DNA from 3 places in the Actimicrobium sp. CCI2.3 genome. Region 2 is predicted to be linked to each of the others. Evidence: predicted binding sites of a transcription regulator. Region 2 holds the regulator's gene; each other region holds the start of a gene.

Region 1 (7,972 bases), on a different contig from region 2:
AGCCGTACAGATAAGTCGGGTTGCTGCCGTCGAGCTTGATGCCTTTGCGGTTGACGATGAACATCGGCACGCGCGTGCCATCCTTGCTGCGATAAAAAACCTGGCGCGTCTCGTAGTCAGTCGGGTCAAAGGCGACCTTGGGCTGACGAATCACGCTGCTGGTATCGCTGGCAATGTCATAGCGGTAAATCGTGGTCGGCGTCGTGAAGCCGGTGTACGAATAATAGGTCGTCGCCTCATCGCGCTTGCCACCGAAACCAGACGCCGTGCCCAGACCCGGCAACGCCACGTCATGTTGAAAAGTGCCGTTCAGGTCGAATACCTTGATCTGGCTGTGGGCGTCCTGCAGGTAACTACCAATGATCCGCTCGCCGACCAGGTTGGCCGATAGCAGCGTTTCGGCCGCTTGCGGCACCAGCTCTTTCCAGTCGGCCATGCCCGGCTTGCGCACATCGATGGCAACGATACGGCTGCGCGGCGCCTCCTTGTCCGTGCGGAACAGAAATACCGGACCATTGTTGTCGATGAAACTGTAGGCCGCGTCGAAGGCATCCAGCAACGGCAAGACCGGATTCCCGGCAACGGCCAGATCCTTGTAATAGACCCGAGATTTGCGCTCGGTGCCCTGCCAGATCGTGATGATCAGATACTTGCCATCATCGGTGACCCTGCCATCGAAACCCCAATCCTTGTGATCGGGACGGTCGTAGACGAGCACGTCGGCGCTTTGCAGCGTGCCGATCTGATGGTAGTAGAGCTTCTGAAAATAATTCGCTTCGGCCAGCTTGGTCGCTTCGCTCGGCGCATCGTAGCGGCTGTAAAAAAATCCCTTGCCGTCCTTGCTCCATGACGCACCGGAAAACTTCACCCACGCCAGTTCGTCAGCCAGATCCTTGCCGCTGTCGATGTCACGAATCTTCCAGGTATTCCAGTCCGATCCGGAAGCCGCGGTACCGTAGGCCAGATAACGGCCATCCGGACTCACCGCCATGCCGGCCAGTGCGACGGTGCCGTCGGCGGCCAGCGTGTTCGGATCGAGCAGCAGGCGCGGGACGTCATCGAGTTCGGCCATCGTGTAGAGCACGGCCTGGCTTTGCAGACCATCATTACGGCTGATGAAATAGCGACCGCTCTCGCGAAACGGCACACTGTAGCGCTCGTAATTCCAGAGCGTGGTCAGGCGCTCCCGGATCGCGCTGCGCGCCGGAATCTCGGACAAATACGACTGCGTCAGCTGGTTTTGCGCAGCGATCCAGTCGTGCGTCGCAGCACTGTTGCTGTCTTCCAGCCAGCGGTACGGATCGGCGACCTTGATGCCGTGATAGTCATCGACCTGATCGACCGTTTTACTGACCGGATACGTCATTGGCAAACCAGCCGGGCACTGCTGTGCCATGGCACCTTGCATTGACATCGCCGACACCAGCACCGCCGCATGACCGAGTGGCCGGATCACGCCGTGACCTGCACACCTCGCCAGAAAGCGACATAGCCGGCAATTTGCTTGGCTTCGTCTTTTGGCTCCGGGTAGAACCACGCCGCATCGGCATTGACCTTGCCATCGACGACGAGATCGTAATAGCTTGCCGTTCCCTTCCAGCCGCAGACGGTGTGTTTTTCGCTAGGTGCCAGGTACTCCTGATGGACCGCAGCAAGCGGAAAATACGTGGTGCCCTCGACGAGTTCGACGGCGGAAGAATCAGCTTGCGCAATAACTGCGCCGTTCCAGGTAGCGGTTGGCATAAGAGCTCCGTATCAGTGATGGGTGAGCAAAAATAACACACGCCACGCTGATGTGCCGAGTCCTGTCTGATCAGAATTGTGGCCGACTTTTCTATTTGTTTTCAAACACCCACTGCAGCAAGGCATCCTGCGCTTCGCCACCGCGCGCGGCATTCGGATCATTGATCAGGCAGACCACGGCAACCTGTTTGCCGGATGCCGTCTGCACATAGCCGGCAATGCTGCGCACGTTCTGCAGGCTGCCGGTCTTGATGTGTGCATGGCCGGACACGCCGTCGAAGCGCAAGCGCTTGCGCATGGTGCCGTCGTAACCAACCAGCGGCAGCGACGAGATGAATTCCGGCATCGTCGGTGCCCGGTAAGCGGCCATCAGCAATGCGCCCAGCGTGCGTGACGAAATCCGTTCGAGCCGCGACAACCCCGCACCGTTTTCCAGTATCAGGCCGGTCGCGTCGATCTGCCTGGCGGCGAGCCATCCGGCGATCGCACTGCGACTGGCCGCGATGCTGGCCGGCTGCAACGGCACCGTGCGGCCCAGCGTCAGAAACAACTGACGCGCCATCACGTTATTGCTGAACTTGTTGACGTCCCGGATCAGCTCGGGCATCGACGGCGACTCCCACTGCGCCACGGCCACCGCATCCGTCGTCACGACACCATCGATGACGCTGCCATCGAACGTGCCCCCCAGCTCGGTCCAGAGCTGGCGGAAGACCAGCTCCAGATACCGGTTCCTGCTCAGCTGATACGGGGATAGTTGCCAGGATTTTTCGCCACAACCCAGCGCATAGGGGCCATCAAAACTGGCACCGGCCGCATCAAGCGTGGCGCTGATCGGCGCGCGCCAGTCGCCGATGCACTCGCCGCTGGTGAGCTGCGGCGGACGTATCGCGTAACCGTTTAACGCCGGGTCCAGCCTGACCTTCACCACGCCCTGCTCGCGATCCGGCATGAAGCTGACCGCCAGTGCATGGAAGTTCAGCAGCAGCGCATCGGGACCCACGTTATAGGCCTTCAGCGGATCGCCATCAAACAGCGCAGGATCGGTCACCGTGTCATCGAAGGCGCTGCGATCAAGCACCAGATTGCCACGAATGTCGCGCACGCCCTGGGCCCGGATCTTGCGCAAAAAGAGCCAGAAATTCTCGATGACGAGTTTGGGGTCGCCGCTGCCGCGCAAGATCAGATCGCCCTGCAACTGCCCGTCCCGGAGTGTGCCGCGCCGGTAGGCCTCGGTGGTAAAACTGTAGGCGGGGCCAAGCAAATCGAGAGAGGCACTGGTGGTCAGCAACTTCATGGTCGAAGCCGGATTGAGGGGTAGCTCGGGATTGAGGCTGAGCACGTTACGGCCACTCGCCATATCGACCACCTCGATGCCGACACCCGACGGCGCGATGCCCGCGCGCTTGAACGCCGCGGCAACCGGCCCCGGCAATCCGGCATGTGCTGTACCGGCCAGCAACAAAGTGACCAGCACAACTTGGAGTCTCATCAGAATTCGCATAGCATTACAACCATATCGCCAGATAAACATAACAACCGATTATCCCATGCGCCACTCTCCGTCTGATCAAGGAAACTCTATGCCCTCCGCTCCACTCGCCGCTGACGATATGCTGGCACTGGATAACCAGTTCTGCTTCGCGCTGTATTCGGCCTCGCTGGCAATGACCAAGACCTACAAACCGTTCCTCGAAAAACTCGGCATCACCTATCCGCAATACCTGGTGATGCTGGTACTTTGGCAAAAAGACGATGTACTGGTCAAGCATATTGGCGAAAAACTTTTCCTCGACTCGGGCACGCTGACACCGCTGCTCAAACGCCTCGAGATACTGGCACTGGTCATGCGTACGCGTGACGATATCGACGAACGTCAGGTCCGGATCACCCTGACCCGCGAAGGCCGTCTGCTCAAACGGAAAGCCCAGGGCATACCGGAGCAAATCGTCTGCGCCAGCGGCAAGACGCCGACCACGCTGGTCGGCATGCGCTCGCAACTGCTGCAGATACGGGACGATCTGATCGGCAGCAAGGAATAGCAATCTAGATTTTAAACAATTAAATTGCACACAATCTAATTGTGAGTTAAATTATGGCACGCCATCGACATCGATGCCGCACTAACCCACATTGGAAAAACCATGCAAATCATCTATACCGCAGAAGCCACGTCTACCGGCGGCCGTGAAGGCCGTTCGATCAGCAGCGACAAGCATATCGACCTGAAGCTGAGCACACCAAAAGAAATGGGCGGTGCCGGCGGCGATGGTACCAACCCGGAGCAACTGTTCGCAGCCGGTTATTCGGCCTGCTTCATCGGCGCAATGAAATTCGTTGGCAATGCAACCAAGGTCGCCGTGCCGGCAGACACGTCGATCCACGCTGAAGTTGGCATCGGCCCGAACGACAAGGGCGGTTTCGGCATCGCCGTCACCCTGAACATCAGCATTCCAGGCATGGACAAAGCCACGGCACAAACGCTGGTCGACAAGGCCCACGAAGTCTGCCCGTATTCGAACGCTACCCGCGGCAATGTGGATGTGAAGATCGTACTGGTCTGATAGGACCTGACAGGTCTGGCGCGTCACTCCGACGTCAATCACGTATCACCATCACGGCTGGTCCCGGATTGTTCTCCGCGACCAGCCGTTTTGTCTTGTGAAGACTTCTCGAAAAGACAGCCGGCACGACCGCGCGTCAACGCCGCCATCCTTTTTGCGCAATGGCGCAAGCCAAGCGTGTGCCCCGGAATCGATGCCGGTGGCATCAGGCAATGACTCTTTCTCACCGACCCCGCTTGAAAAACAAACATGTCGCCCATATACTTAGCACTCGTCGGGAGAGAGTGCTAACAACTCCCCCGGCGTTCCACTTTTCTGGTGCGGTAATGCTGCGCAGTGAAGTCATCTTTGCAGCAGTATTGCCGCAAAACAATCGTAACCCACTGAACTTTAAGGAGTTTTCATGAACCTTCGTCCACTGCACGATCGCGTCATCGTCAAACGCCTCGACCAGGAAACAAAAACTGCGTCCGGCCTCATCATCCCTGAAGCAGCTGCTGAAAAACCGGACCAGGGCGAAGTGCTCGCCGTTGGTAACGGCAAAATTCTGGAAGATGGCAAAGTCCGTCCGCTGGATGTCAAAGTCGGTGATCGCGTTTTGTTCGGTAAATATTCGGGCCAGGCAGTCAAGATCGCCGGCGACGAATTGCTGGTCATGCGCGAAGAAGACATCATGGCAATCGTTCAAAAGTGATGTTGCTGACCGGTCAAAACGACTGGTCCACGATGTCCTGCGTTGGTCGGAACCCGGCGCAACGCAATCCCAACTGAATTCAAGGAGCTATAAACATGGCAGCTAAAGAAGTTATTTTCGGCGACGCCGCCCGTGCACGCATGGTCGAAGGCGTCAACATTCTGGCCAACGCAGTCAAGGTCACCCTGGGCCCTAAAGGCCGTAACGTCGTGCTGGAGCGCTCGTTCGGTGCCCCGACCGTGACCAAGGATGGTGTCTCGGTCGCCAAGGAAATCGAACTCAAAGACAAGCTCATGAACATGGGCGCGCAAATGGTCAAGGAAGTTGCTTCCCGCACCAGCGACAACGCCGGCGACGGCACCACGACCGCCACCGTGCTGGCACAAGCGATTGTCCGCGAAGGCATGAAGTTCGTTGCCGCCGGCATGAACCCGATGGATCTGAAGCGCGGCATCGACAAGGCTGTTGCAGCGACCGTCGAAGAACTGGCCAAGATCGCCAAGCCATGCACGACGACCAAAGAAATCGCTCAAGTTGGCGCGATCTCGGCAAACTCGGACTACTCGATCGGCGAGCGTATCGCTGAAGCGATGGAAAAAGTCGGCAAGGAAGGCGTCATCACTGTTGAAGACGGCAAATCCCTGAACGACGAACTCGACATCGTCGAAGGCATGCAGTTCGACCGCGGCTATCTGTCCCCGTACTTCATCAACAATCCAGAAAAGCAGACCGCAACACTGGACAATCCGTTCATCCTGCTGTGCGACAAAAAAATCTCCAACATCCGTGACCTTCTTCCGGTGCTGGAACAAGTCGCCAAGGCCGGTCGTCCACTGCTGATCATCGCAGAAGACATCGAAGGCGAAGCGCTGGCAACCCTGGTTGTCAACAACATCCGCGGCATCCTGAAGACCTGTGCTGTCAAGGCACCAGGTTTTGGCGATCGTCGTAAAGCCATGCTCGAAGACATCGCCATCCTTACCGGTGGTCAAGTCATCGCTGAAGAAGTCGGCCTGACACTGGAAAAGATCACGCTGGAAGATCTGGGCCAAGCCAAGCGTATCGAAATCGGCAAGGAAAACACCACTATCATCGACGGCGCTGGTCAAGCTGTGGCGATCGAAGCACGCGTCAAGCAAGTGCGTGTCCAGATCGAAGAAGCGACCTCGGACTACGACCGTGAAAAACTGCAAGAGCGCGTTGCCAAACTGGCCGGCGGTGTTGCAGTGATCAAGGTTGGCGCTGCCACCGAAGTCGAAATGAAAGAAAAGAAAGCCCGTGTCGAAGATGCACTGCACGCTACCCGCGCTGCCGTGGAAGAAGGTATTGTTCCTGGCGGTGGCGTTGCCCTGCTGCGCGCACGTGCCAACATCAACGTCAAAGGCGACAATCCTGACCAGGAAGCCGGTATCAAGATTGTCCTGCGCGCCATGGAAGAGCCACTGCGCATGATCGTGCAAAACGCTGGCGAAGAAGCCTCAGTTGTGGTTGCACGCGTCCTCGAAGGCACGGGTAACTACGGTTACAACGCGGCCAACGGCACCTACGGCGATATGGTCGAAATGGGTGTTCTGGATCCAGCCAAGGTCACGCGTTCGGCACTGCAAAACGCCGCTTCGATCGCATCCCTGATGCTGACAACCGACTGCATGGTCTGCGAACTGGCCGAAGACAAGCCAGCCGGCGGCATGGGCGGCGGCATGGGTGGTATGGGCGGCATGGGTGGTATGGACGGCATGATGTAATGTCGATGGCAGCGCTTCGGAAAGCTACCGAAGCGCTGCTGTACTGCAATTAAAAAGCCTGCATGGTTCATCGCCATGCAGGCTTTTTTGCGTCTTGTCGCACCTGAGATTTAATCCGCATCAAACAATCATCAAGCGACCATCGAAAGAGCCTGATCTCCCCCGTTAATAACGGAACCCGTGTTCATCCTCTGGCCACATAACGCCGCCCACCCGCGCAAGTCCCTTATTGCCGGTTCAGCACGCGACACCGTTGCGGTGCCCGCGTTATCGCCCAACGCACTTCTGCCTGCAACACGCAGAAGCGCTTCTATCAGGATGCTTCACAAGGAGAATACGATGTTTTCAACCATCACTAGACTACCCCCACCAACCCTGTGCCAGCCACCGAATCAACACAGTCTTGGCGACAAGATCAATCGCCTCGTTGCCAGCGGCTATGCCCGCGCACTTCAACAATTTGCAACGCCTTCCAGCTTGCCTGGGCGCTCTTCCCCGTCACAAAAAACAGCCCGACGCGGAATCGTATCGCAAGCGATTCTGGAATCACTCCAATCGATGCCAGCGACCAAAGCCGCCTCCAGCAGCTTCGCTTTCAATCGCGAACACCTGGCGCTGACGGATACCTGCAACTTGCAACGCGCAGTCGTCACCAAGCTGGCCCCGGAGGCAACGACGCAACCTGCTCTGGTGGTTCATCACAACCCTGCTGTCAATGATATCGAAGCGCTGGTTGCCAAACACGGCCCGGTGAGCTTGAGCCTTCTCGGCATGCTCGCTGCGCACGAAGGCGGCAGTGCACTTCCGCGCAGTCATACGGTGCTGGTGCTGCACACCTTTCGTGATGAGCACGGCTGCTGCTTTGCCGTGGTGGTCGACGGCAACCCGCATGCGCGCAATGCGTTCAAAGATGCTGCCGAAGAAACGGCACAGCGCATCGGCAAGCAATTGCACGAACTCGGCCAACCCGAACTGGCGGCCGTTGAGCGAAAGCTGGCACTACGCGGTGAACGCATGGGAAGGGAGGAAGCCATTCATGATCTGATCAATCTCGACCGTGCGTTTGAAACCCATGAGGCGACCACAACGAGTTATCGCAATTTCCTCGGGACACTGGGCAAGGACCTTGAAAAAGAAGGGCTGCTCGACAATGACTTCAACATGAATTCCCTCCCGACAGCGCAAGCGACTTACGCGCGCAATGTCCGGATCGACGGTGCGTTGCC
Region 2 (7,972 bases):
GCAAGGTCTCGCCGCGTTCGTGCAGGTGCCGGATCACCGCGATCGGCAACAGGATCCCTTCGCGGCCATCGTAGGTGCCGCCGTTGCGCACCGTATCGTAGTGCGATCCGGTCATCAGGGTTTTTGCCTGTGGATCGGCGCTGCGGTAGACGCCGACCACGTTGCCGACGGCGTCGATGCGCGCGTCCATGCCCGCGTCCTGCATCCATTGCAGCAGTTGCGCGGCAGTTTTGCGGTGGGCTGTCGTCAGGTAGGCGCAGGTCAGGCCGCTGGCATCATCTGACCAGGCACCGAGGGTGTCGCTCCAGCCCATGATTTGCAGACCCAGCAACGGCTGGCAATCGAACAGGTCATTGAGGCGCAGTTCGGCGATACGGTGAATCTGGCGCAGGTTTTCGGCGATCTCGTCGCTGCGTTGCTGTTTGAGCCGGCGCGTGAACGAGGCGATGATGGCGGTGCGCGACAGGCCGCTTCCATCCGGGCCCTTGACCGCGATGATGAATGGGAAATCGAAACGTGCCTGGTAGTCGGCATTGCATTGCTGCAGCGTCGCGTACTCGTCCGGGCTGCACAGGTGCAGTCCGGCAGCCGCCTGCTCGCCGGTTGATTCGGTGGTCAGCACCGCTTTGCCGGCCAGCTCCGGATGGGCGCGGATCAAGCTCAGTTGCTCGGCTTCGGTGGCGGCGCTGACGGTGGTCTGCAATGCCATTTTCAGAGCGGCCAGCGTACGGAACGGACGGGCGGCAGCGGTGCGTTCCGGTATCCACGCCGAGTGTTCGTAAATGCCGCCAAGCGTGCTGGCAAAGGTGGTGCTGTCGGTGTTGTTGAGCGTCGCTAAAGTGATGGTCATGCGGAAGCCCTTGCTGGATGAGTGGTGTGCCAATGGTTGGCGATGTCGATGCGGCGTGTGATCCACACCTTGTCATGGGCCTGGACATAATCGAGGAAGCGGCTCAGCGCGGCGAGGCGGCCGGGTCGGCCAATGAGTCGGCAATGCAGACCGATCGACAGCATTTTTGGCTGGTTCAAGCCGTCCGGATCGCCTTCTTCGTAGAGGACATCGAAGGCATCTTTCAGGTAATCGAAGAACTGCGTGCCGGTGTTGAATCCCTGCGCGGCGGCGAAGCGCATGTCGTTGGTGTCGAGCGTGTACGGCACGATCAGGTGCGACTTGCGTTGCGGCGAGCCATCGGCGGCGGTGATGTCGACCTGCTGCCAGAACGGCAGATCATCGGCATAGCTGTCGGCGTCGTAGCTGAAGCCGCCGTGCTCGACCAGCAACTGGCGCGTGGCCGGCGAATCGCGTCCGGTGTACCAGCCCAGCGGCGCAGCGCCGGTGAGTTCACGCAGGATACGGATCGCCTCGGCCATGTGAGCCCGCTCGGTAGCGATATCAACTTGCTGGTAGCTGATCCAGCGCAAGCCGTGACAGGCGATCTCGTGGCCGAGCTGGCTGAAGGCGGCGACGGCTTCCGGATGGCGTTGCAAGGCCATCGCCACAGCGAAGATTGTCAGCGGCAACTGGCGTTGCTCGAACAGGCGCAGGATGCGCCACAGGCCGGCGCGCGAACCGTATTCGTACATCGACTCCATGCTCATGTGCCGCATCGGGAAGGCTTGGGCACCGATGATTTCGGACAGGAAGGTTTCCGAGGCCGGGTCGCCATGCAGCACGCAATTTTCGCTGCCTTCTTCGTAGTTGAGGACGAATTGCAGCGCGATGCGAGCGTGGTTCGGCCAGTGCGGATGGGGCGGATGGGCACCGTAGCCAATCAGGTCGCGTGGATAATTCGGGGGGGTGTCGGTCAAGCGTTACCTCGTAATCAGTGGAGCCATGGAGGGAAAAATTGACGCAGCAATACCGTTCATGATGATACCTATACGCCAGATACTATAACGGCTGGCACGCGCGCCACTATGCTTGAACCAATAAGCAGTTTCACGCAATCGATATGGAGGTCAAGATGGGCAAGCTCAGTACCCACGTGCTGGATATCACCAGCGGCACACCGGCAGCCGGTGTCGTCATTGAATTGCACGCAATCGAATCGGCCGGGCGGCGTTTGCTGCGCCGTGTCGTCACCAACAGCGACGGGCGATGTGACGCGCCGCTTCTGGCAGGCGACGCGTTGCTGGCAGGTTCGTACGAACTGGTGTTTGGTGCGGGGGATTACTTCGAGGCGCAAGGCATCGTGGTGCCGCTGCCGCGCTTTGTCGACCGGGTCACGCTGGCCTTCGGTATCGCCAACCCGGCCGAGAATTATCATGTGCCGTTGCTGGTCTCGCCGTGGGCGTACTCGACCTATCGCGGCAGCTGATCTGTCCTGATTAGCGCAGGCCTAGCACATCCTGCATGTCGAACAGACCGGTCGTTTTGTCGGCCAGAAAGCGGGCGGCGCGCAAGCTGCCGTGGGCATACGTGACGCGGCTAGACGACTTGTGCGAAATCTCGACGCGCTCGCCGATGCCGGCAAACAGCACCGTATGATCGCCGACGATATCGCCGCCGCGGATGGTGGCAAACCCGATCGATGACGGATCGCGTTCGCCGGTGACGCCGTGACGTGCAAACACGCCGACGTCATCGAGGTTGCGACCCAGCGTGTTGGCGATGACTTCGCCCATTTGCAGCGCCGTGCCGGACGGCGCATCGACTTTCATGCGGTGATGGGCTTCGATGATTTCGATATCGTAGCCTTCCGAAAAACTCTTCGCGGCCATTTCAAGCAACTTCATCGTGACGTTCACGCCAACACTCATGTTGGGCGCAAACACGATTGCCGTGCGCTCGGCTGCCGCGGTGATCGCGGCCTTGCCGGCCGCGTCGAAGCCGGTGGTGCCGATTACCATCTTGATGCCATGCTGGGCGCAGTACGCCAGATGTTCCAGCGTACCTTCCGGACGGGTGAAGTCGATCAGGATATCGGCATCGGCGAGGCCCTCGGGGAGCGTCGCGCAAATGGCGACGTCGCTGGACTTGCCGAGGAAAGCGGTGACGTCGGTTCCGATGGCTGGTGCGGAGGCGACATCGAGTGCGCCAGTCAGGCGCAGGTCGGTAGCGCCGAGAATGGTTTCGGCCAGCATGCGACCCATGCGCCCGGAGGCGCCGGCGATGGCGATTTTCAATTCAGTCATGGCGATGGTCCTGGAAACGTTATTGCGGCTGACGGGCTGACGACGGAGCCACCGGAACCGCAGGGGCCAGCGGCTTGGTTTTTTCCGGCACGCCGCCGGCCAGGATTTCGAGGTAGTCGACTTCGGTTGGCAAATTGCCGCCTTCAAAGCGGCTCACGACGCCATCCTTGAAGAACACGGTGACGCGGCTCGATAGCACTTCGTCGTTACGCTTGAGCATCCGGAACACGTAGTCCCAGCGGTCGGCATGGAAGATATCGGCAATCAGTGGCGTACCCAATGCAAAGCGCACCTGGTCTTGCGTCATGCCTTCCTTGAGTTGCAGGACCATTTCTTCGGACACAAAATTGCCTTGCGGGATATCGATGCGATACGGCGACAGGATGCCGAGGAAGCGGCGGGCGCTGGCCGGTGTAGTCCGTTTCAGTCCGGCATTGGCGGTAGCGGCACTGGCCGTGTCGGTCGTGGTATCGGTCGTCGCTGCGCTGGACGGTGCGGCAGCCATGCCGGCCGGTGCTTCCATCAGCGGATTTTTGGACGCGCATCCGGCCAGTAGTGCGATGCTCAACAAGCCCGTTAAAGCGATGCCAGGCAGGGCAGGACGAGCGGTAGGGCGGGAGAAAACGGGGGGCAGCATGTGCATTGAGAATCTCGATTGATTGAGCCGAAGCGCCAAAGCGCTATATCATAAAGCAGTTACCCATTACCTAGCCAAGAACATGTCCAACAATCCAGCTGACCTTCGCGCCAGCGGCCTCAAGGCCACGCTCCCGCGCCTGAAAATCCTGGATATCTTCCACAACAGCGGTGTACGCCACCTCAGCGCCGAAGATGTCTACAAAATCCTGCTGACCGAAAACATGGATGTCGGCCTCGCGACCGTGTACCGCGTGCTGACCCAGTTCGAGCAGGCCGGCTTATTGAATCGCAACCACTTTGAAACCAACAAGGCGGTCTTTGAACTGAACGAAGGCAGCCATCATGATCATCTGGTTTGCCTCGACTGCGGGATGGTCGAAGAGTTTTACGACGAAGATATTGAGCTGCGTCAGCAGAAAGTAGCCATTGATCGCGGCTTTACGATTGCCGACCATTCGCTGGCGTTGTATGGGCATTGTACGAAGCAGGATTGCGTGCACCGCGCTTAAACTGGTCGCGTACCCTACGACACTTCATCCTGCCTACGCGCGCACCGAGATTAAGAATGACTCAACGCACTCGACAACAACTTCGCCGTGATATCGACAATCGGGATCACGCGCTCGTAGGCCATCCGCGTCGGGCCGATCACGCCTAGCGTGCCGACCACGCGACCGTTGATCTCGTACGGTGCCGTGACGATACTCATTTGATCGAGTGGTACCAGGCTCGACTCCCCGCCAATGAAAATCTGCACGCCGGTGGCGCGACTGGATAAATCGAGCAACTGGAGCAGGCTGGTTTTTTGCTCGAACAGGTCGAACAGTTTGCGCAGCGAAGTCATGTTCGATGAGAGTTCATTGACGCTCAGCAGGTTGCGCTCGCCTGAAATAATCACTTCATCGCTGTTGTCTGCCATCGCATCGCTTCCGACTTCGACCGCTGCTTGCATCAGCGGCGTCATGTCGTCGCGCAGTTGGCGCAGTTCGTTTTGCAGCCGGTTGCGTACATCGCTGAAACTCAGCCCGCCGTAGTGAAGGTTGATGAAATTGGCGGCCTGGACCAGCTGCGACGGCGTGTAGTCAACATCGCTCAGCAGCAGCCGGTTCTGGACGTCGCCATTGGGCGCAACGATCACCAGCAGCACGCGTTTTTCTGACAAGCGCAGGAATTCGATTTGCTGGAACACGGATTCGCGGCGCGGCGTCAGCACCACGCCGGCGAATTGCGAGAGCGACGACAGCACTTGTGCCGCACTGGCAATGACTTTCTGCGACGAGCCACTCTGCAGGCGTGTTTGCAACCGCGCTTCAAGCAGGCTTTCGTCGATCGCATCGACGGTCAGCAGCGTATCGACAAAAATCCGGTAGCCGCGCGGTGTCGGCACGCGTCCGGCAGAGGTATGCGGACTGGAGACGAAGCCCATTTCTTCGAGGTCGGCCATGATGTTGCGGATGGTTGCGGGCGACAGGTCGAGACCGGAAATCTTGGCCAGCGCGCGCGAGCCAAGTGGCTGGCCGTCCGCAATATAGCGTTCGACCAGAGTTTTCAGCAGGGTTTGGGCACGGGCGTCTAGTTGCATTTGAGTATTTTAACGAGCGATGGGAGGTGCGACCAGCATTATCCGGCCAGCTAGCCAGTGTTCCAGTTCGAGCAGGCTGGTGCAACTCGCATCAGGACGGATATGGTCCGGTAACACGCGGTCGAAGCGGTTCATCCAGACCGCGCGCAAGCCGGCTTTTTGGGCACCGACGACATCGAGATGCGGATCGTCGCCGACATACACCGCTTCGGCGGGATCGACATCGAGCGCTGCGCAGGCGGCCTGGAAAATCGCCGGGTCGGGTTTCGCGCTTCCGAACTGATGGGCGGCGATCGAGACACGGAAGTGACCGGCCAGCCCGATTGCGACGAGGTCGGCCGACCCGTTCGAGATCGTGCCCAGTGACACTTGACGGGCCAGTCGTTCCAGCGCGGGCGTGACATCGTCGTACGGAACCACGGCATTGCGGGCCTCATTGAAGATGGCCATTGCACCATCGATGTGGACCGGATCGGCATCGCTGGCATGGAATGCTTCGGTCAACCCGGCGTGGCGCAGGCCGGGCAGGTCGATCCGGTAGCGCGGTTCTTGTTCCATCAGTGTCATGCGACGTGCGCGCAGGGTTTCTATGCTGTGGTCGCGCGCGACCGCGGGCGCGAACTCGCGCAGCCAGTCGAACAGCAGGGTTTCGGCGCGAATAATGGTTGGCACGATAGGCCACAGCGTATCGTCGAGGTCGAACAGAACTGCCTTGATCGGTGCTGGTTGCATGGCGTGATTTTCTTCCGGATGAAATACAGAGGTTGGTCCACTGTCGGCTTACTTCAAGTGGGCGGCAAATTATGGTCTAATCCGAGTCATGTCGCTCCCCATTCCATCCGGCTTGCCGGTCCCTCCGCTAAAAACGATCGCCATCGTCGGCAAACCGACTGCGGCGGGCATTGCGCAATCACTGTGCGAGATTGCTGATTTCCTGGTCGCCACCGGTCATGTCGTGATACTTGAACACGAGACGGCGCTGTCGACCGGGATGACCGCATATCCGCAAATGACGCCCGAACAGATCGGCACCAGCGTCGATGCGGCGATCGTCGTCGGCGGCGATGGCACGATGCTGGGCATTGCCCGCCAGCTCGCACCGTTCGATATCCCGCTCATTGGCATCAACCAGGGCCGGCTCGGTTTCATGACCGATATTCCGCTGGACCGGATGATGCCGCTGTTGACGGCCATGCTCGATGGAAAAATCGAGTCCGAGCGCCGCAGTCTGCTCGAAGGGGTGGTCTATCGCGAGGGCAAGCCGATCTTCGATGCGCTGGCATTCAATGACGTGGTGGTCTCGCGCGGCACCGGTTCCGGCATGGTCGAACTGCGCGTCGATGTCGATGGTCACTTCATGTACAACCAGCGTTCCGATGGCCTGATCGTGGCGACGCCGACCGGCTCGACCGCCTACTCGCTGTCGGCCGGCGGTCCGTTGCTGCATCCAAGTCTGGGTGGCATCGTGCTGGTGCCCATTGCGCCGCATGCGCTGTCGAACCGGCCCATCGTGCTGCCTGACTACAGCGAAATTGTCATCACCGTCATCAGTGGCCGCGATACCAGCGTCAATTTCGACATGCAGTCGCTGGCCAGTCTGCAACTGCATGACCGCATCGTGATCCGCCGTTCAGCCCACACGATCACCTTCCTGCATCCGCCCGGCTGGAGTTATTACGATACGTTGCGCGAGAAGTTGCACTGGAATGAGTACCCGTCGGTGGAAGGCCGACTAAAATAGCCGCTCCGATCACGCCGCCCGTGAGTCCCTGACCACGCCTGCGGCCCACCTGAAAAGAATCACCATGCTGCGCACCCTGACCATCCGTGACTTCGTTATCGTTGACTTGATCGAGCTGGATTTTTCCGCCGGGTTTTCAGTCCTGACCGGAGAGACCGGTGCTGGCAAATCAATCCTGATTGATGCCTTGGCGCTGGCATTGGGCGGGCGCGGCGACGCCAGCGTGGTGCGCGATGGGGCTGCCAAAGCCGATATCAGCGCCGACTATTCGACTTATGCCGAAGCCGATCTCTGGCTCGCCGCGCACGACTTCGCCAGTCCGGACGGCGGTGTGTTGTTGCGCCGGGTCATTGACAATGCCGGTCGCTCGAAAGCCTACATCAACGGCATTGCCGCCACCGCGACACAGTTGCGAGATCTGGGCGAATTGCTGGTCGATATCCACGGCCAGCATGCGCATCAATCGCTACTCAAGACCGAGGCACAACGCCAGTTACTCGATACCCAGGCAAGCCTGCAGGAACAGGTCAGGGCCGTGGGTGCGGCTTACAAAACCTGGCGTGCCGTCGGCAAGCAGCGCGAAGAATTCGAGGTCAATGCCAAGAACGTGCTGCTCGAACGCGAACGGCTCGAATGGCAGGTCGGCGAACTCGACAAGCTCGCCGCGAAGGAGGGCGAGTGGGCCGAGATCACCACCGAACATAGCCGTCTGTCGCACGCCGCGAGTCTGATTGACGGTGCGCAGGAGGCGCTGACCGCGATCTCCGAATCCGAATCCGATGCCGTACCGATGCTGTCGCAACTGACCGCGCTCAATCTACGTCTGGGCAAGCTGGCCGATATCGATGAGGGCCTCAAGCCGGTGCTCGATTTGC
Region 3 (7,972 bases), on a different contig from region 2:
AATTATGCGGCGCTGGCGTGTACCGAGTTTCCACTGTGTCATGGGCACTGGTGGCCTGACATGGATTTCGAAAACGGCTTTGCGCTGTGGCGTAAACTGGGCATGACGGTCGATGGGGAGTTCCTGCCATTTCCGGCGCTGACAGCGATTCATTTCGTCCATCGCAGCTTTGCCTTCGTGGTGTTTGCGGTGCTTGGCTGGGTTGCCTGGCGCGCATCACGGATTGACGGGTTGCAGACGATAGGACGGGCAGTGCTGGCAGCGCTGGCCTTGCAACTGTGCACCGGGCTGGCTACCGTCTATTTCAACTGGCCGTTGGCGATCGCTGTCATGCACAATGCGGGCGCGGCATTACTGGTGCTGTTAGTGACCATGTTAAACTACAAAATCCGACTGGCGCATCAAGGCGCGCCAGCTTTTGCCACTCGCACGCCGTCGGCGTCCTGACAATTCCCCCAGACTCTCGCTGAATGACCACGCTGACTTCTTCTACGCCAAACCGATTTTCCCAGTACTGGGCGCTGACCAAACCACGAGTAACGCAGTTGGCGGTATTTTGCGCCGTCATCGGCATGTTTCTCGCGACGCCGGAGCTACCTGACTGGCGCATCGCTTTGCCTGCGACGATTGGTATCTGGTTGCTGGCCGGCGCTGCCTTCGCGGTCAACTGCCTCGTTGAGCGAGAGATCGACGCACGCATGGCGCGTACCGCACGGCGACCGATGGCGCGTGGTGACATTACGGTGCCGCAAACACTGGTTTTTTCCGGCGTGATCGGCGGTGCCGGCACCTGGACGCTGTACTACTTCGTCAATCCGCTGACCATGTGGCTGACCTTCGCCACCTTCGTCGGTTACGCGATTATTTATACGATTATCCTCAAGCCCGCGACCCCGCAGAACATCGTCATCGGCGGCTTGGCCGGCGCCATGCCACCGGCCCTCGGTTGGGCCGCGATCGCCAATGATGTGCCGATGCAGGCCTGGATTCTGGTGCTGATTATCTTCATCTGGACCCCACCGCATTTCTGGTCGCTGGCATTGTATCGGCGCGATGACTATGCCAAGTCCGGTTTGCCGATGCTGCCGATTACCCACGGGATGGTATTCACGCAGTTCCATATCTGGTTGTACACAATTGCATTGGTCGCAACCACTTTCCTGCCGTACGCGGTGAACATGAGTGGTCTGATCTATCTGGTCAGCGTGATTTTGCTGGACATTGTTTTTATGTGGTACGCCTGGCAGGTCTACAAACATTACACGGACCAGGTTTCCCGCAAGATGTTTGCCTATTCGATTCTGTACCTCGGATTGCTGTTTGCCGCGTTGCTAGTCGATCACTACTATAAGATTTGAACCTCATGCGCCTGATTCCTAGTCTTCTGCTACTCCTTTCCCTGACCGTCCTCGCCGGTTGCGAACAAAAGCAGTCCAGTGTCGGGGACATGAAATTTTCACCGGTTGATAGCCAGTTCAAGAATACCGATGTGACCGGTTTGCAATACGCGAAAGATTTTGCGTTGACCGATCACAATGGCAAGCCACGCACGCTGGCTGATTTCAAGGGCAAGGCCGTCCTGATATTTTTTGGTTATACGCAGTGCCCGGACGTTTGTCCGACCACGATGGCTGAAATGGCTGCCGTGATGAAAGAACTGGGTCCGCAAGCCGACAAGGTTCAGGTGTTGTTCGTGACGCTCGATCCTGAACGCGACACTGCAGAGTTGCTGTCCAAGTACGTACCTGCTTTTGATCCTCGTTTCCTCGGCCTGTACGGAGACATGGCGGCAACCGCTGCCGTAGCGAAGGAATTCAAGATCTTTTATCAAAAAGTCGACGGTAAATCTGCCGGTAGTTACACCATTGATCATACGGCGGGCAGCTACGTCTTTGATCCGCAAGGCCGGGTGCGGTTATTCGTCAAGCACGGTCAGGGTGCGGCACCGATTGCGCATGATATCAAGCTGCTATTGGACCAATCATAAAAAAAGGGCGCTTCCAAAAGCGCCCTTTTTTACTGGACAAGCCTGCTTTACGCGAAGGCGGCCAGCGTGCCTTTCATCTTCTTCAATGCAACGGCTTCGATCTGACGAATCCGCTCGGCCGATACGCCAAACTCCTTGGCAAGCTCATGCAGCGTCGCACCTGAACCATCGTCATTGGCGAGCCATCTTGCTTCGACAATACGACGCGAGCGTTCATCGAGCTTGTTCAGTGCTTGCGACAAGCCATCACTTTGTAGCCGGTCATATTGCTGCGCTTCCAGCACGTTGGTTGGTTCATTGCGGTCAGAAGACAGATAGGCGATCGGTGCGAACTTGTCATCTTCGTCATCCGTTGGCGCTTCCAGCGCGATGTCCCGGCCTGATAAACGGGTTTCCATCTCGATGACTTCTTCGCGCTTGACGTTGAGCGTCTGAGCCAATGCCTCGACCTGCGCTGGTGTCATCGAATCAAGACCTGTCTTGTGACTGCGCAAATTGAAAAATAATTTGCGCTGCGCCTTTGTCGTGGCGACTTTGACCAGGCGCCAGTTCTTCAGGATGTACTCGTGCATTTCAGCCTTGATCCAGTGCATTGCGTACGAGACTAATCGCACACCTTGATCAGGATCAAACCGTTTGACGGCTTTCATCAAGCCGATGTTACCTTCCTGAATAAGGTCAGCATGTGGCAAGCCGTAACCGAGGTAGCCGCGCGCAATCGAAACCACCAGACGCAAGTGCGATAGCACCATGCCTTGGGCTGCACCCAGATCGTTCTGGTCTCGCAGGCGGCGTGCCAGCGACATTTCTTCTTCGTGCGTGAGCATTGGCAAACGATTGACTGCCGAGATATAGGAATCGATATTGCCGAGGGTGCCGGTAAAACCGAGGGCCAGAGCGTTGCCTGGCGCGACCGTTGCGGTTTCAGTTGCTGTTGTTTTCATTAGTTCTCCTTGCTTCCTTAAGAGGAAAAGACCAGTTATCGAGACAAACCGGCCGCTACACAGAGCATCTTAGCACTCTGACAGGATGAGTGCTAATGGCTATAGCGGAAGTTCCGGATAGTGTCAGGCTATGGAGTGACGTCAGGTTGTGCCGTTTGTCGTTCACGGATTTGAACAGATTGAGGCAATGAAGTTGCAATAGTCTTGTTGTCGAAATGTTGTCAGCGTGTATCAGGCGACGACAGATGTCGCGACACTGACAACACCGCACCTGCCACGCCGAGCAAGGCACCTAGTCCTAGCAACAGCGAGGAAGCGAGCGGACCCAGCGATACCAGCATGAATTCTGACGCATAAAGCCGGGCGAATTCGGCCACTGCTGCATTAATTGGCCGCAACACCAATGCCACTGACGCCATGGCAAGGCCCGCAGCAAAGAAGCCGAGCAAGGCACCGGTGTAATAGAACGGACGATAAATGAAAGAGTCGGTGGCGCCAACTAACTGCGATACAGAAATTTCATCGCGTTGCGTCAACACTTGCAGACGAATCGTATTGAAAACCACCGTCACCACGACGATGCCGAGTGTACTGGCCAGGATCACGAGTACGACACTCAGCAAGTGGACCAGTGCCGACAGACGCTTGATCCAGGCCGAGTCGACCTGGACATGCTCTACGCCAGCCAGTTTCTGCAGGCTGGCCGCGACGGTATCGATCGCACCGGCATCAACGGCATTGTCAAAGCTTGGCAGCTTGATCAGATAGCCGTCTGGTAGCGGGTTGGTACCCAGTATGTCCACCGACTCGGAAAAGCCAGATTGCTGCTTGAGCATGTCGAGGGCTTTTTCGCGCGGCAGGAACTCGACTTTACCGGGATGCTTGCTCTCTTCCAGAACCCGGCGAATCGTCTTGCCGAGCGCGAGTGCGTCATCGCGTGACACGGCCATGTCAATGAAGACACTGATTTCCGGTTCGACCACCAGTTGCCCGGACATTGGCCGAAGATTTTCCAGCACGGTCAGGCCGGTCAGTGGCAGGGCGAAGGCGATCGCAATGACCACGGCATTGATCAGGAAGCTCGCTGGCGCTGCAACCGCGTTGCGGTACGCCTGACGTAATGCGTAGCCGTGTTGCCTCAGCCAGGTATTCATGCGGTGGTCCTTGCTGGCCAGCTATCAACCAGCTGGCCTTGTTTCAGATAAATGACGCGGGCTGCGGTACCAAGAATTTGTTCATCGTGCGATGAGATGACACAAGTCACCCCGGCACCATGAAATGACTTCAGCGCGTCGAGTACCTGGTTGGCGCTGTCGCGGTCAAGGTTGGCGGTGGGTTCGTCAGCCAGGATGATTTGCGGCCGGTTGACGATGGCGCGGGCAATGGTCACGCGTTGCTGTTCACCGCCCGACAGCGACAGCGGGGCGGCCAGTGCCTTGTCCAGCAAGCCGACCCGTTCCAGTGCGGCACTGGCACGCCTTGTTGCATCGGCGCGGCTTGCACCACAGACAAGCAGCGGTAGCATTACATTGGCCAGTACGGTGCGGTCGGGTAACAGGCGCTGCTGTTGCAGGATCAATCCCAGATTACGTCGCAGGTAGGGCAGGCCGGCACGACTGAGTTTTCCGATATCCTGGCCGTGCACGCTCACCTTGCCGCTGCTTGGCCGCTCGATTGCGGCGATCAATTTGAGTAACGTCGATTTGCCTGCTCCGGAGGGACCGGCGAGGAACACCATCTCGCCATCGGCGATGTCGAGCGTGATGTCGGACAGCGCGACCGCGTTACCGGGATAGTGTTTGGAAACCTGTTGAAATTCGATCATGGGAGCAGAAAGGGTGGCCTTAGTCAGTTGCTTCGCCTAGCAGGGCGGTGACGAATTCATCAGCGTTAAACGGTTGCAGGTCTTCAATTTGTTCGCCGACGCCAATGAAGTACACCGGTATCGGCCGGGTTCGGGCGATCGCAGCCAATACGCCACCCTTGGCCGTGCCATCGAGTTTGGTGACGACCAGACCGGTCAAGCCGAGTGCGTCATCGAAGGCCTTGACTTGCATCAGTGCGTTCTGGCCGGTATTGCCATCGATGACCAGCAAAATTTCATGTGGTGCGCTCGGCATGGCTTTGGCGATCACGCGTTTGATTTTTTTGAGCTCTTCCATCAGGTGCAACTGGGTAGGCAGCCGGCCTGCGGTATCGATCATCACTACATTGGTCTTTTTCGCCTGGGCCGAGTGCACCGCGTCAAATGCCACCGCTGCCGGATCACCTGACTCCTGGGCGATCACCGCGACATTGTTGCGCTCGCCCCAGATCGTCAGTTGCTCGCGTGCTGCTGCGCGAAACGTGTCACCGGCAGCCAGCAACACGGACTGGTTGTTGGCTTGCAGGTGCTTGGCCAGTTTGCCGATGGTGGTCGTTTTGCCGGCACCATTGACGCCGGTAATCATCATCACCATGGGTTGATGCCGGCCCAGTTCCAGTGGTTTCTGTAATGGACTAAGCAAGGCAATCAGCAGTTTGCGCAATGCCGACTTGACTTGCGTGGCTTCGGTCAATTTCTCGTCTTTGACGCGACGCTTCAGTTCCGACAAAAGAAAGTGCGTCGCGTCGACACCGGCATCGGCCATCAGGAGGGCCGCTTCGAGTTCCTCGTACAAGTCGTCATCAATGCGCGCACCGATAAACAGCGTCGTCAAATTCGCCGATGTTTTTGACAACCCTGATTTCAGTCGTGCCAGCCAGGAGCGCTTGACTTCGGCTGGTGGTGTCGGTGGAACGGGTATTTCTGTCGGCGTGGACGGAGCGGCGATCTCCGTGAGAGGCACCCTGTCCGGCAAGGCTGCAGGTACGGGCGCGAGCTCAGGCTCGGTCTTTGGTTTTTTTTTGAAGAAGCTGAACATCGGAGTGTGGTTGGAGGCTTCGCAGAACGGCTGCGCACGGAAAGCTGAGTCAGCAAGCATTCTAGCAGAGCGCAGCGCCACCAATTCTCCGTGGTTGTCGCAGCATCAATGATTTTGTGCAGTTAAATTGGCTATACTCCGAATCCATTCGCGACCGTCGTGCAGGAATCTGGCTGACGCAACGACTATTTACTTTTTGCCCATGATCATGTCCAAACAACCGAGTCAGAAACCCGCTCCCAAACCGCGTCCGCGCCCAGCCCTGACTCATCAGGTTCGTATCATTGGCGGCGACTGGAAACGCACCCCGCTGCCTGTGGTGGAGGCCGCCGGCTTGCGCCCGACGCCGGATCGAGTACGTGAAACCGTGTTTAACTGGCTCACGCACCTGCTTGACGGTCAGTGGTTCGGCGTTGCCTGTCTCGACCTGTTTGCAGGTACCGGCGCACTGGGACTGGAAGCGGCGAGTCGTGGTGCTGCGCGGGTGATGCTGGTCGAAGAAAGCCAGGCCGTGGTGCGCCAGCTCGAAGCGACGCGAGACAAGTTGAGTGCCAGCCAGGTCAGTATCCTGCGTGGCGATGCCCGCACCGTGGCGCAAGGGCTGCAGCGACGTCTGACGGGTCCCGCTGACCGTTATCAACTGATTTTTCTGGATCCGCCATTCCATGCCGATTTGCTGCCGGCGATGTTTCCGCTATGCGCCGACTTGCTGGCCGCAGGCGGCTACATTTATGTTGAAACCGAAAAGCCAATTGATAGCGCGACAATGCCGGAATGGTTGCGCGGCTGGGAAGTTGTTCGTGCGGATCAAGCTGGAGTGGTGTTCTTCCATTTGTTGCAACGCCAGAATTTGCACGTAATTGAGGCATAATGCGGGTTCGAAAATAGTGACACTCCAGGGAGCAAAGATGGTCACAGCAATTTATCCAGGTACATTCGATCCACTTACACGAGGTCATGAAGATCTGGTGCGTCGTGCGTCGGGCCTGTTCGGCAAGCTCATTGTCGGCGTCGCCGACAGCAAGAACAAAAGGCCGTTCTTCGATCTTGAAGAGCGACTCACTATCGCCAATGAAGTGCTGGGGCATTATCCGAACGTGGTGGTCGAAAGTTTTTCCGGCCTCCTCAAGGATTTCGTGCGCCGACACGATGCCCGCGTCATTGTGCGTGGTCTGCGTGCGGTATCGGATTTTGAATACGAGTTTCAGATGGCCGGCATGAATCGGTATTTGCTGCCGGAAGTCGAGACGCTTTTCCTGACGCCATCCGATCAGTATCAATTCATTTCTGGCACCATCGTGCGAGAGATCGCCTTGCTCGGCGGCGATGTGTCAAAGTTTGTCTTTCCTTCGGTCGAAAAATGGCTCAAGGAAAAAATCGCTGCTGGTCAGGAGTAACCCAAAGCCATGGCACTTCTGATCACCGACGAATGCATTAATTGCGACGTGTGCGAGCCGGAGTGTCCCAACGACGCCATTTTCCTTGGCCCGGAAATTTATCAGATCGATCCGGGCAAATGCACCGAATGCGTTGGGCATTTCAATGAGCCGCAATGTCAGCAGGTGTGTCCGGTCAGCTGTATTCCGTTTGATCCGGCCTGGCGCGAGAGCAAGGACGAACTATTGCTCAAGTTCGATCGTCTTCAGAGCAAGAAAAGCAGCGTCTAGACAAGCGCTACGGCGCGCCGACTACCCGGTTACGACCACTCTCCTTGGCGCGATACAGTGCTTCATCGGCTCGGGACACAATTTGTTGTGCCGTCTTTTCGATCTGGTGAACACGATCAGCAGCAACCAGTTCGGTCACTCCTATCGAGACGGTCACGGCCAGCGGCGTGCCATCCGATAACACGATAGGCTGGCTTGCGATGCTGGCACGGATGCGCTCGGCCACCACCAGCGCGTGAGACAGGCCAGCATCGATTAGCAAGACCACGAATTCCTCCCCGCCAAACCGTCCCAGCGCGTCGCTGAGTCTCAATTCTGCCTTGATCAGCAAGGCAACCTGCTGCAGCACTTCATCGCCACCCTGATGGCCCGCACTGTCATTAATTTTCTTGAAGTGGTCGATGTCGATATACATGCAGGACAACGGACATTCCTGACGCCGGGTGCGGCCGATCTCTTCCTGCAAGCGTC

Evidence for each region. The regulator HrcA, encoded in region 2, represses chaperone genes, less so after heat shock. The targets are predictions, from matches to a motif close to TTAGCACTCNNNNNNNNNGAGTGCTAA.
Region 1: a site for HrcA is predicted at 4,572-4,598, ahead of QN370_RS15495 (co-chaperone GroES). Genes of this name have one in related genera too.
Region 3: a site for HrcA is predicted at 3,001-3,027, ahead of rpoH (RNA polymerase sigma factor RpoH). Genes of this name have one in related genera too.

Annotation. Positions count from the first base shown of each region.
Region 1 covers NZ_JASJWR010000028.1:20,351-28,322, forward strand. Annotated here, with positions in the region: gene QN370_RS15470 (prolyl oligopeptidase family serine peptidase) at 1-1,414, opposite strand, end outside; gene QN370_RS15475 (DUF427 domain-containing protein) at 1,453-1,743, opposite strand; gene dacB (D-alanyl-D-alanine carboxypeptidase/D-alanyl-D-alanine-endopeptidase) at 1,835-3,235, opposite strand; gene QN370_RS15485 (MarR family transcriptional regulator) at 3,327-3,785, shown strand; gene QN370_RS15490 (organic hydroperoxide resistance protein) at 3,888-4,307, shown strand; gene QN370_RS15495 (co-chaperone GroES) at 4,711-5,001, shown strand; gene groL (chaperonin GroEL) at 5,097-6,746, shown strand; gene QN370_RS15505 (hypothetical protein) at 7,086-7,972, shown strand, end outside.
Region 2 covers NZ_JASJWR010000025.1:36,813-44,784, reverse strand. Annotated here, with positions in the region: gene QN370_RS14520 (allantoate amidohydrolase) at 1-850, opposite strand, end outside; gene puuE (allantoinase PuuE) at 847-1,809, opposite strand; gene uraH (hydroxyisourate hydrolase) at 1,965-2,318, shown strand; gene dapB (4-hydroxy-tetrahydrodipicolinate reductase) at 2,329-3,135, opposite strand; gene QN370_RS14500 (outer membrane protein assembly factor BamE) at 3,155-3,772, opposite strand; gene fur (ferric iron uptake transcriptional regulator) at 3,855-4,283, shown strand; gene hrcA (heat-inducible transcriptional repressor HrcA) at 4,334-5,356, opposite strand; gene QN370_RS14485 (HAD family hydrolase) at 5,366-6,088, opposite strand; gene QN370_RS14480 (NAD kinase) at 6,177-7,097, shown strand; gene recN (DNA repair protein RecN) at 7,162-7,972, shown strand, end outside.
Region 3 covers NZ_JASJWR010000002.1:107,811-115,782, forward strand. Annotated here, with positions in the region: gene QN370_RS01795 (COX15/CtaA family protein) at 1-447, shown strand, start outside; gene cyoE (heme o synthase) at 471-1,358, shown strand; gene QN370_RS01805 (SCO family protein) at 1,364-1,987, shown strand; gene rpoH (RNA polymerase sigma factor RpoH) at 2,035-2,931, opposite strand; gene QN370_RS01815 (cell division protein FtsX) at 3,153-4,085, opposite strand; gene QN370_RS01820 (cell division ATP-binding protein FtsE) at 4,082-4,756, opposite strand; gene ftsY (signal recognition particle-docking protein FtsY) at 4,776-5,717, opposite strand; gene QN370_RS01830 (hypothetical protein) at 5,602-5,946, shown strand; gene rsmD (16S rRNA (guanine(966)-N(2))-methyltransferase RsmD) at 6,043-6,705, shown strand; gene coaD (pantetheine-phosphate adenylyltransferase) at 6,743-7,231, shown strand; gene QN370_RS01845 (YfhL family 4Fe-4S dicluster ferredoxin) at 7,241-7,501, shown strand; gene QN370_RS01850 (sensor domain-containing diguanylate cyclase) at 7,509-7,972, opposite strand, start outside.